DNA from 3 places in the uncultured Azonexus sp. genome. Region 3 is predicted to be linked to each of the others. Evidence: predicted binding sites of a transcription regulator. Region 3 holds the regulator's gene; each other region holds the start of a gene.
The links. Region 3 encodes sigma-54, which starts transcription at its own class of promoters, with help from an activator protein. Its sites were predicted from a motif close to TGGCACGCTTNCTGCTNA; they were not measured.

Region 1 (5,154 bases), 330 kb from region 3:
ACACTTCCTTGGCCAGGCGGTCGACCAGGTTCAACTCGGTGCCGACCAGCCAGCGCGTACCGGCCGGCGCTTCCTTGATCGTCTTGACGATGTGCTCGGTCGAGCCGACGTAATCGGACGCCGCGCAGACCTCGAAATTGCACTCGGGGTGAGCGATCACTTTGCCGTCCGGGTACTTGGCGCGGAAGGCGTCGATGTGCGACTTCTGGAACATCTGGTGCACCGAGCAGTGCCCCTTCCACAGCAGGATCCTGGCCTTTTTGATCTGCTCGACGGTTAAACCACCCATTTCCAGGTCCGGGTCCCAGACGACCATCTCGTCCATCGGGAAGCCCATCTGGTGGCCGGTCCACCGGCCGAGGTGCTGGTCGGGGAAGAACAGCACCTTGGGTCGCTGGTCGAAGGCCCATTTGGCGATCGTGCCGGCGTTCGACGAGGTGCAGACGATGCCGCCGTGTTCGCCGCAGAAGGCCTTCAGGTCGGCTGCCGAGTTGATGTAGGTGACCGGCGTGACTTCCTTTTCGACGTCCAGGACTTCGCCCAGTTCGCGCCAGCAGCGTTCGACCTTGGCCAGATTGGCCATGTCGGCCATCGAGCAGCCGGCGGCGAGGTCGGGCAGGATGGCGATCTGGTTCGGCGCGGTCATGATGTCGGCGACTTCCGCCATGAAATGCACGCCGCAGAAGATGACGTATTCGGAATCGGTCTGCGCGGCCAGCTTGGACAGTTTCAGCGAATCGCCGGTGAGGTCGGCGTGCTGATAGACGTCGGCACGCTGGTAATGGTGGCCAAGGATCACGGCGCGTTTGCCGAGCTTGGCGCGGGCGGCGCGGATGCGCTCCTGGCAGGCTTCGTCGGAGAGTTTGTTGAACGGGTCGAAGGAGATGGTCGCGGTGTGCATGCTGTTTCCGGTGAATCGCGCGGTCGACGCGCCGTGAAGGCAAAAAAATGAGCGGGCGAATTATCCCTGATGCCAGGGCAATCCGGCACGTCGCCAGCCGCCGACATTGTTGCGGTGGCCGTTGGCATCCTTGTCGCCCTCGAAGCCCTCAAGGACGTTGTAGCAGTTGTTGTAGCCGTTTTCGCTGGCGACCGTCGCTGCGCCGATCGAGCGCACGCCACTGCGGCAGACGAACATGACCAGCGCTTCCGGATCGACCTGGCGGGTCAGTTCGGCGAGGAAGTTCGGATTGCGCACGCCGCCCGGATACTGGTTCCATTCGATCTCGACGGCGCCCGGGATGCGGCCAACCCAGTCCCATTCGGCACGGGTGCGGACGTCGACGAGGCGGGCCCCGGGTGCCGCCTGCCAGATTTCAAACGCCTCGCGTGGCGTCAGCTCGCCCTGGTAGGGGCGTTCGAGGTCACGGGCGCGGGTTTGCGCGAGGTCGAGTATTTCCCTGAGTTTGCCCATCTTGGATCGCTGCTAGAATCAAGGCCTACAGTATAGGACAGAGTTCATGAGAGACGGTCATTCGCCACCGGTCGCCACGGCGGCAGATCGGGCTGAGGCAGCGCAGAAAGCCACCTGGATCAGCGTGGTCGTCAACCTGCTGCTGACCGTCGCCCAACTGGTGGTCGGCTGGCTGGCGCATTCGCAATCGCTGATTGCCCACGGCCTGCATTCCTTTTCCGACCTCTTGTCCGACTTCCTGGTCATCTGGGCTAGCCGCCAGAGTGCGGTGCCGGCCGACCGGGCCCATCCCTACGGTCATGCCCGGGTCGAAACGGCGGCCACGCTGGCCCTGGGCGTCTCGCTGATCCTGATCGGCGGCGGCATCCTCTGGGATTCCGGCATGCGTATGCAGGCAGGCGCTTTGCTGCCGCAGGTCGAGATGCTGGCTTTCTGGATCGCCGTATTGACGGTGGTGGCGAAGGAAGGGCTGTATCGTTACCTGATCGCCGTGGCCCGCCAGCAACGTTCCCAGCTGCTGACCGCCAATGCCCTGCATACCCGCGCTGACGCCGCTTCGGCGCTGGTGGTCGTGGTCGGTATCGGCGGTGCGTTGCTCGGCTGGGCCTTCCTCGACCTGCTCGCTGCTGCCCTGATGGGTTTCATGATCCTGCGCATGGGCGGGGAACTGGCCTGGTCGTCGATCAAGGAGCTGATCGATACCGGTCTGGACGAGGCTCAGCTGGGTGCCATCCGTGACAGTTTGACGGCGACACCCGGGGTGCGCGGCCTGCATGCGCTGCGCACACGGCGCATGGCGCATCAGGTGCTGGTCGATGCGCATGTCCAGGTCGATCCGTGGATCAGCGTTTCGGAAGGCCATCGCATCGCCGAGTCGGCGCGTGCCCGGGTCCTGCGGACGCATCCGGAAGTGCTCGACGTGCTCGTCCATATCGATCCCGAGGACGACCTCGAGCCGGACCTGGCGGCAATCGGTCTGCCGGGGCGGGAAGCCCTGCTGCCGATGATCGCGCCCCTGATCGCCGACCTGCCGGCGCCGAGGAAGATCGTCCTGCACTATCTGGCCGGCAAAATCGAGATCGATCTGTATCTGGCGCTGGCCGAGGCCGATGGCGCATCCTTGTCGGAGATCGAGCAAAGACTGGCGGCCCGCCTCGATGCACTGCCCATGGTGCGTCGTGTGCGCCTGAACTGGATTTCTGCACCATAATGGTGCTTGCACCGCGATGGTGCATTATTTTGGTGCGGTGGTTTTCTTGCCAGTTTGAACATGCCCTTGTGGCACAATGGAAAGTCTGGCGAAGGAAACTTGGCATGCTTCCTGCTAAAACCTGTTCGCTACGATTTACTGTTTTGTGCCGCACTGGTCGGCACCTTGTTTTCTTAGGAGACTAACGCGTATGGCAACCCCGCAAGACGTGATCAACCTGATCAAGGAAAACGACGCCAAGTTCGTCGATTTCCGCTTCACCGACACCCGTGGCAAGGAACAGCACGTTACCGTGCCGGTCTCCGCTTTTGACGAAGACAAGTTCGAAAACGGCCATGCCTTCGACGGCTCCTCGATCGCCGGCTGGAAGGGCATCCAGGCTTCCGACATGCTGCTGATGCCGGATCCGGCCACGGCCTACATTGATCCGTTCTTCGACGAAACCACCGTCGTCCTGTCCTGCGACGTCGTCGATCCGGCCGATGGTCGTGGCTACGACCGCGACCCGCGTTCGATCGCCAAGCGCGCCGAAGCCTACCTGAAGTCCTCCGGTATTGGCGACACCGCCTACTTCGGTCCGGAACCCGAATTCTTCATCTTCGACGGCGTTGAATGGTCGGTCGACATGTCCGGCTGCTCGCTGAAGATCCACTCCGCCGAAGCGGCCTGGAATTCCGGTGAGAAGAACGACGGCAACGGTGCCACCGGCCACCGTCCGGGCGTCAAGGGCGGCTACTTCCCGGTTCCGCCGGTCGACAGCCTGCACGACATCCGTTCGGCCATGGTCCTGACCCTCGAATCGCTGGGCGTGCCGGTCGAAGTGCACCACCACGAAGTGGCCAATGCCGGCCAGTGCGAAATCGGCACCGTGTTCTCGACCCTGGTCAAGCGCGCCGACTGGACCCAGATCCTGAAGTACGTGGTGCACAACGTTGCCCACCAGTACGGCAAGACCGCCACCTTCATGCCGAAGCCGATCGTCGGCGACAACGGCTCGGGCATGCACGTTCACCAGTCGATCTGGAAGGACGGCAAGAACCTGTTCGCCGGTGACCAGTACGCTGGCCTGTCGGAAACCGCCCTCTACTACATCGGCGGCATCATCAAGCACGCCAAGGCGCTGAACGCGATCACCAACCCGGGCACCAACTCCTACAAGCGTCTGGTCCCGCACTACGAAGCGCCGGTCAAGCTGGCCTACTCGGCCAAGAACCGTTCCGCTTCGATCCGTATCCCGTTCGTCGCTTCGACCAAGGCCCGTCGTATCGAAACCCGCTTCCCGGATCCGATCGCCAACCCGTACCTGTGCTTCGCCGCCCTGCTGATGGCCGGCCTTGACGGTATCCAGAACAAGATCCACCCGGGCGATCCGGCTGACAAGAACCTGTACGACCTGCCGCCGGAAGAGGATGCAAAGATCCCGACCGTCTGCGCGTCGCTCGAGGAAGCGCTGGAAAACCTGGACAAGGATCGCGAGTTCCTGACCCGTGGCGGTGTCTTCTCCAACGACTGGATCGATGCCTACATCGCCCTGAAGATGGACGAAGTGAACCGTATCCGCATGACCACGCACCCGGTCGAATTCGATCTGTACTACAGCTGCTGATCGATTGCGGTGAAATGCAAAAAGGGCGGGCTTTCCCGCCCTTTTTTGTTCACCTTTTTACCGGCGCATCGTTTACCCAGTAAACTGCAAAGTTCACGAGGAGCCATGCCAATGACACGTAGACTGCTTGCCCTGATTTGCGCGCTTGTCCCGATGGCGCTCTCCGCGCAGACGATCTATCGATGCACGGAAGCCGGTGGCGGGGTGCTGATTTCCAATACCCGTGTGCACAACAACTGTCAGGCCATCGTCAGCGAGGAGCGCAATACCGTTCCCGCGCCGCGTGCGCCGGCCGCCAGGGCGGCAAGCAATCCGACGCCGGCCGATTTTCCGCGCGTGCAGCAGGACACCCAGCGTTCCCGCGATGCCGACCGACGCCACATCCTGGAGCAGGAACTGGCCGGCGAGCAACGCAAGCTGGATCAGGCCCGCAAGGAACTGGCCGAGCGCGAAGCCGCCAGTGGCGGTCTTGAGCGCGCGACGCCCTATCGCGAACGGGTTGCCCAGCATGAGCGCAATCTGCAGGCCCTGCAGCGGGAGCTGGCCAATCTGCGCTGAGCGGAATTCTCCGGATAAATCATGAATGTCACCCACGCCAATTTCGCCGGGCTGGACCTGCTCGCCTCGGCGGTACTCCTGATCGACGACAGCCAGGCCATCCGCTATCTCAATCCGGCCGGCGAGAACCTGCTGGCGGTCAGCAGCCGTAGCGTCATCGGGCGCCGTCTCGGCGATGTCTGCAAGTGCTCGTCGACCCTGCAGTCGGCAATCGACAACGGCCTGCACAACAACTGGGGCTACACCGGCCAGAACATCGCGCTCGGCCGGGCCGACGGCGAGACCCTGCACCTCAACTGCACGGTGACGCCCTTGCGTCCCGATATCGCGGCCGGCATGCGCCTGCTGCTCGAATTGCAGCCGATC
Region 2 (5,154 bases), on a different contig from region 3:
GAATCGACCCGAAGCGGAATTTGGTTGTTTGTGAAAGCGGACGTTCAACAACGGATCGCGCGTAGGCTTTGCAGAATTTTTTGAACGGCCGCAGTCGGCCGAATACCGCCTGACAACCAATGCCCAACACGACGATATTTGCCGGTCTACTTCATTGCAATGCGTTCATTCAGCCCGACCCAGACAACGCAGTGTAAGAATTCCCCCACCAACTCCGACCAATCATCACCATCCTCAACCCCTCGGAGTCCATCATGAAAACCATCCGCCTGCTCGCGGCCCTCGCCTTCACCACCATCGCCGGTTTTGCCCAGGCGCTCGACATCGCCCCGTGGACGGCGGCCGACTTTGCTCAGCAACAGACTGCCGGCAAGGCCGTTGCCCTACATTTCCACGCCGACTGGTGCCCGACTTGCCGGGCACAGCAGAAGGTTTTCGACGGCTGGCGTGGCGATGCTGCCGTACCCGGCCGCCTGCTCGTCGTCGATTACGACAACGCCCGCGAACTACGCCGCCAGTTGGGCGTGCGCATGCAATCAACGTTGATCGTCTTCAAGGGTGACAAGGAAGTCGCGCGCCTGGCTGGCGACACCGATCCGGCCAAGCTGCGTGCCGCGCTGGAAGCCGCCCGTTGAGCTACCATGGCGGCATTGACGCCCGCGCCACGGAGGCCGCCATCGCTCCCCCTGCCAGCATCGACAACGCCTTTGTCGAACAGGTCCGCCGCGACATGCTGGCTTTCGCCCAGCTCCAGTTGCGCGATGCCGCCCTGGCCGAAGACGCCGTCCAGGATGCCCTGACCGCCGCGCTGACCAGCGGCAAGGATTTCGCCGGCCGCTCGGCGCTGAAGACCTGGGTGTTCGGCATCCTGCGCCACAAGATCGTCGACCTGATCCGCCAGCAGTCGCGGACGACACCGGTGTCGGCTTTCGGCGGCGACGAGGACAGCCTGGACCAGGCCTTCGATGCCCTGTTCAAGGAAAACGCCCACTGGCAGCCGGCGCACCGCCCGGCCGCCTGGGGCGATCCGGAAAGCTCGCTGCGCGACAAGCACTTCTGGGTCGTCTTCGACGCCTGTCTGACGCACCTGCCCAAGAACACCGCGCGCGTCTTCATGATGCGCGAGTTCCTCGAACTCGATACCGGCGAAGTCTGTTCCGCCGCCGGCATCAGCACCAGCAACTGCCACGTCATCCTGCATCGCGCCCGCAGCGCCTTGCGCGGCTGCCTGGAGAAAAGCTGGTTCCTCGCCGGAGAACGCCCATGTTGAGCTGCAAGGACGCCACCCGCCGCATGTCGGAAGCCGAAGACCGCGAACTCGGCCTCGGCGAACGCCTCGAACTCGGCATGCACCTCGCCCTGTGCAAGGGCTGCCGCAACTACCAGCAGCACCTGCAGGTGTTGCGCGATGCCTGCCGCGGGTACCGGGACGAGCTGACGAACCCGGAAAAGGAATAAGGCGCAATTGCCGGCATCGCCATACAGAATCTCTCCCACTGGGAACCGAGGGTGCTACCCAAACCGGTCAATTCCCGGGACAATCGCGCCCTCAGCGCTGACCGCCTCCATTCGTGCCCACCGCCTACCTCGCCGGCTATCCGCCCAACCTGACCGAACCGGTCGCCCGCCTGCTTGAGCAGGGGCGTCTGGGCGAGGCTTTGCGCAAGAAGTATCCGGAGGCGCACGCGGTACGCACCGACCGGGCCTTGTACGATTACGTGCAGGATTTGCGTGGCGAGTTCCTGCGCAATGCGCCGCAGCCGAGCAAGATCGTTTTCGACGGCAAGCTGCAGTCGGTCGGCCGGGCGCTGGGCACGCACACCCGTGTGGCACGGGTGCAAGGCGGCAAGTTGAAGACCAAGCATGAAATCCGGATCGCCGCCGTGTTCCGCGAGGCGCCGCCGGAATTCCTGCGCATGATCGTCGCCCACGAACTGGCCCACCTCAAGGAAAGCGAGCACGACAAGGCCTTCTACCAGTTGTGCCGACGCATCGAGCCGGATTACCACCAGTTGGAATTCGATCTGCGCGTCTATCTATGCCATCTCGCTACCGGCGGCGAGGGTTTGTGGCCGGCGATGTCCGGTTTGCGACATCCGGCCTGACAGGGCAAAAACACGAACACCGCAAGCCATTGATTTATTGAGAAATAACTCACTGGCACAGCGATTGCTGAAGAGGCTCCGAACAGTTTTCTTGGAGCCCTCATCGTGGAACTTCCAGTCATCAGCAACAACGCACCAGCCGCCGAAGGCGGCGGCTGTTCTTCCAGCGGTTGCGGCACGGCGCCGGACGGGCTGGCCCATCTACCGGATCACATCCGCGCCAAGGTACAGGATCATCCCTGTTATTCGGAACAGGCGCACCACTATTTCGCCCGCATGCACGTCGCCGTGGCGCCGGCCTGCAACATCCAGTGCAACTACTGCAACCGCAAGTACGACTGCTCGAACGAATCGCGCCCGGGCGTCGTCTCCGAGCTGCTGACGCCGGATCAGGCGATCAAGAAGGTGCTCGCCGTGGCCGCCGAGATTCCGCAGATGACGGTGCTCGGCATCGCCGGCCCCGGGGACCCCCTGGCCAACCCGGGCCGCACTTTCGACACTTTCCGCCAGCTCTCCGAGAAGGCCCCGGACATCAAGCTGTGCGTGTCGACCAACGGTCTGTCCCTGCCCGAGCACGTCGACGAAATCGCCAAACACAACATCGACCACGTGACGATCACCATCAACTGTGTCGACCCCGAAGTTGGCGCCAAGATCTACCCGTGGATCTATTGGGAGAACAAGCGCATCTTCGGCATCGAAGGCGCGCGCATCCTGATCGAGCAGCAGCAAAAGGGTCTGCAGATGCTGACTGACCGCGGCATCCTGGTGAAGGTCAATTCGGTGCTGATTCCCGGCATCAATGACCAGCACCTCAAGGAAGTCTCCAAGGTGGTCAAGGCCAAGGGTGCCTTCCTGCACAACGTCATGCCGCTGATCGCCGAGGCCGAGCACGGCACCTACTACGGCATCATGGGCCAGCCGGAACCGACCCAGGAAATGCTGCAGGAGCTGCAGGACGCCTGTGCCGGCGACATGGCGATGATGCGCCACTGCCGCCAGTGCCGCGCCGACGCGGTCGGCCTGCTGGGCGAGGATCGCGGCGACGAGTTCACCATGGACAAGATCGACGTCATGGAGGTCGATTACGAAGCCGCCATGGTCCGCCGCAAGGCAGTGCATGACGCGATCATCGAGAAACTGGAAGCCGAACGCGGCGTCGCCAAGCCAAAGCCGACCGACATTCCGGAAGGTTCGCGCCCGGTGCTGATGGCGGTGGCCGGCAAGAACGGCCTGGTTGCCGAGCACTTCGGCCACGCCCGCGAGTTCCTGATCTACGAGGCTTCGCCGGAAGGCGTGCGTTTCATCAGCCACCGCAAGACCGAGCTCTACTGCGGCGGCATGGATGCCTGCGGCGACGGCGACGTGGTCGAGGCGGGCGCCAGCGAATCGCTGCTTGACCGCAACATCCGCATCCTCGAAGGCTGCGAGGTCGTGCTCTGTTCCAAGGTCGGTTACGAGCCCTGGGCCAAGCTGGAAGCCGCCGGCATTGCGCCGAACGGCGAACACGCGATGGAGCCGATCGAGGAAGCGGTGATGGCGGTGTACAAGGAAATTGCGGCGACCGGCAAATTGCTGCCGCAAGCCGATTCTCTGAAGGTGGCGTAAATGGCACTGCAGATAACCGAATCCTGCGTCAATTGCTGGGCTTGCGTCGATGTCTGTCCGAACGACGCCATCTACCAGCCGGACCGCGACGAAGCGCCGCATTTCCTGATCAGCGCGGACAAATGCACCGAATGCCTGGGCGACCACGCCGACCCGCAATGCGCGGCGATCTGCCCGATCGAAATGGCGATCGTCAATGAACTCGGGGAATTCCTCAATCCGCCGGGATCACTGACCGGCATTCCAATCGAAAAGCTGAAGGAATTCGGCTTGTGGCGGGAGGCAGCCTGATGGCGGTCATCACTTTCTACGAAAAACCCGGCTGTAAAGGCAATCTGCGCCAGAAGACGCTGCTTGCCGCCGCCGGTCACACCGTCCAGGCGAAAAGCCTGAAAAGCGAAGCCTGGACGGCCGACCGCCTGCTCCAGTTCATCGGCAAGCTGCCGGTCGCGCGCTGGTTCAACCCGGCCGCACCGGCGATCAAGAGCGGCGAGATCGTGCCCGAGAACATCAGCTTCGAGCACGCGCTGCAGTTGCTGCTGGAGAACCCGCTGCTGATCCGCCGCCCGCTGATGGAAGTCGGCGACGAACGCATGGTCGGTTTCGATCCGGCCGCAGTTGACGCCTGGGTCGGACTCAACGGCGTCGAGCTGCCGGCAGGCAATATCGAAGCCTGCGTGCACGGGCCGGAGGGCCATGGCAGCTGTGGCAGCCATGCGCACGACGAGGAAGAACATGCCGGTTGCGGGACTCACTGACGGCGCCGTCGAGATTGCCCCGGGCGTCCACTGGGTGGGCGCCCTCGACCCGCACCTGCGTTCCTTCGACATCATCCTGAAAACCGCCAACGGCACCAGCTACAACAGCTATGTCGTGCGCGGCGAAACGGGCGTGGCGGTCATCGACACGGTCAAGGAAAGCTTCGCCGACACCTTCTTCACCCGGCTCGAATCGGTGGCCCGTTACGACGAAATCACCACCATCGTCCTCAACCACCTCGAACCGGATCACAGCGGCGCCCTGCCCGAGCTGCTCAAGCGCGCGCCGCAGGCCAAGGTGTACCTGTCCAGCCGCGCGCAGATGATGCTGAAGGCGCTGCTCAAGCCGACCGGCGAAAAGCCGCCCGAATACATTCCGGTCACCACCGACGACGAAGTCGACCTCGGCGGGCGCACCCTGCGTTTCCTGCACACGCCCTACCTGCACTGGCCGGATACCCAATGCACCTACCTGGTCGAGGACGGCATCCTGTTCTCCGGCGACATCTTCGGCTGCCATTTCTGCGACGCCCGGCTGTTCAACGACCGGGTCGGCGATTTCCGTTTTTCCTTCGAGTACTACTACGCGCACATCATGCGCCCCTTCCGCGAGCACGTGCTCGACGCGGTGGCGTTGATCGAGCCGCTCGAACTGAGCACCCTCTGCCCGGCGCACGGCCCCA
Region 3 (5,154 bases):
CGGCGTCAATGTCGGCGAGCTGCTGATCTCGCAGCCCGATACCGGCGAACAGGCGCTGGAAATCGCCGACATGCTGGTCCGTTCCGGCTCGGTCGACATCATCGTCGTCGACTCCGTGGCCGCCCTCACCCCGCGTGCCGAAATCGAGGGCGAGATGGGCGACCAGATGGTCGGCCTGCACGCCCGCCTGATGTCGCAGGCGCTGCGCAAGCTGACCGCCAACATCAAGAAGACCAACACGCTGGTCATCTTCATCAACCAGATCCGGATGAAGATCGGTGTCATGTTCGGCTCGCCGGAAACCACCACCGGCGGCAACGCGCTCAAGTTCTACGCTTCGGTCCGTCTCGACATCCGCCGCATCGGCGGGATCAAGAAGGGCGACGAGGTGGTCGGCAGCGAAACCCGCGTCAAGGTGGTCAAGAACAAGGTGTCGCCGCCGTTCCGCGAGGCCATCTTCGACATCCTCTACGGCGAGGGGATTTCCCGCGAGGGCGAGATCGTCGAAATGGGCGTCGCTCACAAGCTGGTCGACAAATCCGGTGCCTGGTATTCGTACAAGGGCGAGAAGATCGGCCAGGGCAAGGACAACGCCCGCGAGTTCCTCAAGTCGCACCCGGAAATTGCCCAGGAAATCGAAGCCGGCATCCGCGAGGCGGCGAGCACCACCGTGATCAAACCGAGCAAGGCCGCCAATGGCTGATCTGCGGGTGCGTGCCTTGCAGTGCCTGACCCGGCGGGATCACAGCCGGGCCGAACTGCATGCCAAACTCGCGGCGCATGCCGACAGTGAAGAAGCCCTGACGGCGGTGCTCGATGCCTTGCAGGCCGAGCACCTGCTGTCGGATACCCGTTATGCCAGCCAGCGCGTTTCGGCGCGCGCCAATCGCTACGGCAACGGCCGCCTGCGCCAGGAATTGCGGCAAAAGGGCGTCAGCGATGGCGACATCGAAGCCGCCCTGCCCGAGGCCGGCGACGAGGGCGAGCGCTGCCGGGCGATCTGGGCGAAAAAGTTCGGGCAGCCCCCCCAATCTGCAGAAGAACGTGCCAAACAGATGCGTTTCCTGCAATATCGCGGCTTTTCTGCAGAAGCGATCCGCCAGACCCTGCGCGGAGCCAGTGAAGAATGAGCCAGCCAACCGCCACCCTGTCCGCGCACAACCTGAAAAAGCGTTACAAGGCGCGCACCGTCGTCGAAGACGTCTCCTTCTCGGTGCGCTCCGGCGAAGTGGTCGGTCTGCTCGGGCCGAACGGTGCCGGCAAGACCACCTGTTTCTACATGATCGTCGGCCTGGTGGCTGCCGATGGCGGCGAAGTCTATATCGACGACGAGCGCCTCACCCACCAGCCGATGCATTCGCGTGCCCGTACCGGTCTGTCCTACCTGCCGCAGGAGGCCTCGGTGTTCCGCAAGCTCAACGTCGAGGAAAACATCCTCGCCGTGCTCGAACTGCAGAAGCTTTCACCCGACGAGTGCAGCCAGCGACTGGAAAGCCTGCTCAACGAACTGCACATCACCCATGTCCGCCACGTGAATGCAGCGGCACTGTCCGGCGGCGAACGGCGGCGTGTCGAAATTGCCCGCGCGCTGGCCACCAATCCGCGCTTCATCCTGCTCGACGAGCCGTTTGCCGGGGTCGATCCGATTGCCGTGCTGGAAATCCAGAAGATCATCCGCTTCCTCAAGGAACGCGGCATCGGTGTCCTGATCACCGATCACAACGTGCGCGAGACGCTCGGCATCTGCGATCACGCGGTGATCATCAACGCCGGTCATGTACTTTCCTCTGGACGTCCGGAGGAAATTGTCGACAATGAGAGTGTACGCAAGGTTTATCTCGGCGAGCATTTCCGCCTCTGACCTCGCCAAACCAAGATTGCATCAATGAAACCGGCACTTCAGCTCAAGCTTTCGCAGCATCTGGCCCTGACGCCGCAATTACAGCAGTCGATCAAGCTGCTGCAGTTGTCGACCGTCGAGATGCAGCAGGAAATCGAACGCTACCTGCTGGAAAACCCGATGCTCGAGCGCGACGATGACGGGCCGGGCGAGTCCTTCGCCGGTGCCCAGCAGTTCGATTCGCCCGACAAACCGGTCAGCGAACCTGCGCCGGCGAGCGAATCGCGCGAGGATGCCCAGGGCGAGCCGCCGATGACGCCTGGCGATGTCGACGACGATCGCTGGTCCAGCGATGCCGGCACCTTCACCGGCGCCGGCCGCGACGAGGAAGACGACAACGATCCGCAGGATGCCCACGCTTCCAGCGTCAGCCTGCGCGAGCACCTGGGCTGGCAGTTGGGCATGACCCAGTTGAGCGATCGCGATCGCAGCCTGGTCCGCTTCCTGATCGAAGCGCTCAGCGACGACGGCTATCTCGCCACGCCGCTGGAAGAGCTGCTGGAAACCCTGCCGCCCGAGTACGAAGTCGAACTCGAGGAACTCGAAATCGCCCTGCGCCATATCCAGAATTTCGATCCGACCGGGATCGGTGCGCGCGACCTGCGCGAATGCCTGCTGTTGCAGTTGCAGGCCGAAGAGGATTGCGCCGAGCGCACGCTGGCCCTGACCATTGCCGACAAGCACCTGGAATTGCTGGCTGCCCGCGATTTCGTCAAGATCCGTCGCCTGACCGGTTGCGACGACGAGATCCTGCGTGGCGCGCACGAGCTGATCACCAGCCTCAATCCGCGGCCGGCCGCCGGTTACGCGCAGGACGAAGCGCGCTACATCACGCCCGACGTGATCGTGAAGAAGCTCAAGGGTAAATGGACGGCCTACATCAACCCGGACGCCTACCCGCGCCTGCGCGTCAACCGCCTGTACGCCGACATCCTCGCCCGCCAGCGCCGTGGTAACGGCAACCTGAGCGGCCAGTTGCAGGAAGCCCGCTGGCTGATCAAGAACATCCAGCAGCGTTTCGATACCATCCACCGCGTCACCCAGGCCATCGTGGACCGCCAGCGCCAGTTTTTCGAACATGGCGAAGTGGCGATGCGGCCACTGGTGCTGCGCGAGATTGCCGACCTGCTCGGCCTGCACGAATCGACGATTTCCCGCGTCACCAGCCAGAAATACATGGCCACGCCGCGCGGCATCTTCGAACTGAAATACTTCTTCGGCAGCCATGTGTCCACCGACACCGGTGGTGCCTGTTCTGCCACGGCCATTCGTGCCCTGATCAAGCAATTGATTTCGGCGGAAGATGGCAAGAAGCCCTTGTCGGATAGTCAATTATCCGAAATACTAGGCCAGCAGGGAATTGTCGTTGCCCGACGCACGGTTGCCAAATACCGTGAATCGCTCAACATCCCGCCGGTCAATTTACGCAAGACCCTGTAGAGAGAGGAGAAAAAATGAATCTGCAAATCAGCGGTCACCATATCGAAGTCACCCCGGCACTGCGCGAATACGTCGAGAACAAGCTCGATCCCGTACTCCGTCATTTCGACAAGGTTACCGGCGCCAGCGTCGTGCTTTCCGTTGAAAAGCTGAAGCAGAAGGCCGAAGTCACCGTTCACGTTCCGGGCAAGGACATGCATGTCGAAGAAGCCGGGGACGATCTCTACGCCGCCATCGACGCCATGTTCGACAAGCTCGACCGCCAGGTCCAGAAGTACAAGCAGAAGATGCAGGACCACCATCGTGGCGAAAAGCCGTCCATGCACATCGACGACTAAGCCTGACCGACCGCACCCCGAGGGGTGCGGTTTCTTTGCTGCAAAGTTCCCATGAACCCTCTAGACAACATTCTGACTGCCGATCAGGTCCTGCTCGACCTGGATGCGAGCAGCAAGAAACGCGTTTTTGAACAGGCCGGCATGCTGTTCGAAAGCCGGCTCGACATGTCGCGTTCGTTGATTTTCGACAGCCTGTTCGCACGCGAAAAGCTCGGCTCCACGGGCCTTGGCCAGGGCGTGGCCATTCCCCACGGCCGGATCAAGGGCCTCCAGCAGGCTGCCGGCGCGCTGATCCGTCTGGCGACGCCGATTCCCTTCGATTCGCCGGACGGCCGTCCGGTTACCCTGCTGTTCGTGTTGCTGGTACCGGAACAGGCGACCGAAGAGCATCTGCAGATCCTGTCCGAACTGGCTCAGCGCTTTTCCGACCGCGCCTTCCGCGAAGCCTTGCAGGCCGCCCCGGACGCCGAAGCGGTGCTGGCACTGTTCAAGAAGTCCTGACCGGCGCCGTGCGGCACATCAGCCTGGAGCAGTTGTACCAGGACAACCGCGAGAAGCTGTTGTTCAACTGGCTGGCCGGTCAGCGCAACGACCGGCGCATTGAGCTCAAGGCCGCCAGCAATTACGGTGCCGACGTCGTCGGCCACATCAACATCATTCACCCGGAACGCCTGCAGGTCATGGGGCAGGCCGAATACGACTGGGCCATGCGCATCGGTGAGCGGCGCTTCGGCCAGATGTTCATCGACCTGCTGTCGGCCCGCACGCCGGCGATGATCGTTGCCGACGGCCTGAAGCCCCCCGAATTCATCGTCGATGCCTGCAAGGCCGCCGACGTGCCGCTGATCCTGTCGCCCAAGCACTGTTCGGCGGTCATCGATCACCTGCGCATTTACCTGTCGGCCCGCCTGGCCGATACCATCAGCCTGCACGGCGTGTTCATGGACGTGCTCGGCATGGGCGTGCTGATTACCGGCGATTCCGGGGTCGGCAAATCCGAACTGGCGCTGGAGCTGATCTCGCGCGGCCATGGCCTGGTTGCCGACGATGTGGTCGAGATGGCCCGGATCGCGCCGACCACCATCGAAGGCCGCTGCCCCGGCATGCTGCGCGACTTCCTCGAAGTCCGCGGCCTCGGCCTGCTCAACATCCGCACCATCTTCGGCGAGACCGCCTCGCGCCGCAAGATGAAGCTGAAGCTGATCGTGCACCTGCAGCGGACGGTGTCCATGGAAGACGCGCCGCGTCTGCCGCTCGACGCGCAAAGCCAGGATGTGCTCGGCGTGCCGATCCGCAAGGTGGTGATTCCGGTGGCTGCCGGGCGCAACCTGGCGGTATTGATGGAAGCTGCGGTGCGCAACACCATCCTGCAATATCGCGGCATCGACAGCATGCAGGATTTCGTCGAGCGGCAGAGCCGCATGATGAACGACGAGGACGTCTGAGCCGCGCCGGCGGCGACTGATCAGAGGTGTT

Region 1: glnA (type I glutamate--ammonia ligase) is a predicted target of sigma-54. The motif match lies at 2,725-2,742, and genes of this name have one in related genera.
Region 2: nifB (nitrogenase cofactor biosynthesis protein NifB) is a predicted target of sigma-54. The motif match lies at 2,159-2,176, and genes of this name have one in related genera.

What each region holds. Positions count from the first base shown of each region.
Region 1 covers NZ_CALJNI010000004.1:400,875-406,028, forward strand. The annotation lists gene nadA (quinolinate synthase NadA) at 1-901, opposite strand, end outside; gene Q0799_RS04695 (rhodanese-like domain-containing protein) at 962-1,414, opposite strand; gene Q0799_RS04700 (cation diffusion facilitator family transporter) at 1,461-2,624, shown strand; gene glnA (type I glutamate--ammonia ligase) at 2,815-4,230, shown strand; gene Q0799_RS04710 (DUF4124 domain-containing protein) at 4,342-4,788, shown strand; gene glnL (nitrogen regulation protein NR(II)) at 4,810-5,154, shown strand, end outside.
Region 2 covers NZ_CALJNI010000017.1:12,111-17,264, reverse strand. The annotation lists gene Q0799_RS12135 (thioredoxin family protein) at 255-635, shown strand; gene Q0799_RS12130 (sigma-70 family RNA polymerase sigma factor) at 632-1,270, shown strand; gene Q0799_RS12125 (zf-HC2 domain-containing protein) at 1,264-1,458, shown strand; gene Q0799_RS12120 (YgjP-like metallopeptidase domain-containing protein) at 1,572-2,105, shown strand; gene nifB (nitrogenase cofactor biosynthesis protein NifB) at 2,211-3,713, shown strand; gene Q0799_RS12110 (4Fe-4S binding protein) at 3,714-4,004, shown strand; gene Q0799_RS12105 (ArsC/Spx/MgsR family protein) at 4,004-4,471, shown strand; gene Q0799_RS12100 (FprA family A-type flavoprotein) at 4,410-5,154, shown strand, end outside.
Region 3 covers NZ_CALJNI010000004.1:73,521-78,674, forward strand. The annotation lists gene recA (recombinase RecA) at 1-703, shown strand, start outside; gene recX (recombination regulator RecX) at 696-1,130, shown strand; gene lptB (LPS export ABC transporter ATP-binding protein) at 1,127-1,861, shown strand; gene Q0799_RS02990 (RNA polymerase factor sigma-54) at 1,886-3,340, shown strand; gene raiA (ribosome-associated translation inhibitor RaiA) at 3,355-3,678, shown strand; gene ptsN (PTS IIA-like nitrogen regulatory protein PtsN) at 3,730-4,179, shown strand; gene hprK (HPr(Ser) kinase/phosphatase) at 4,188-5,123, shown strand; gene Q0799_RS03010 (adenylate/guanylate cyclase domain-containing protein) at 5,144-5,154, opposite strand, start outside.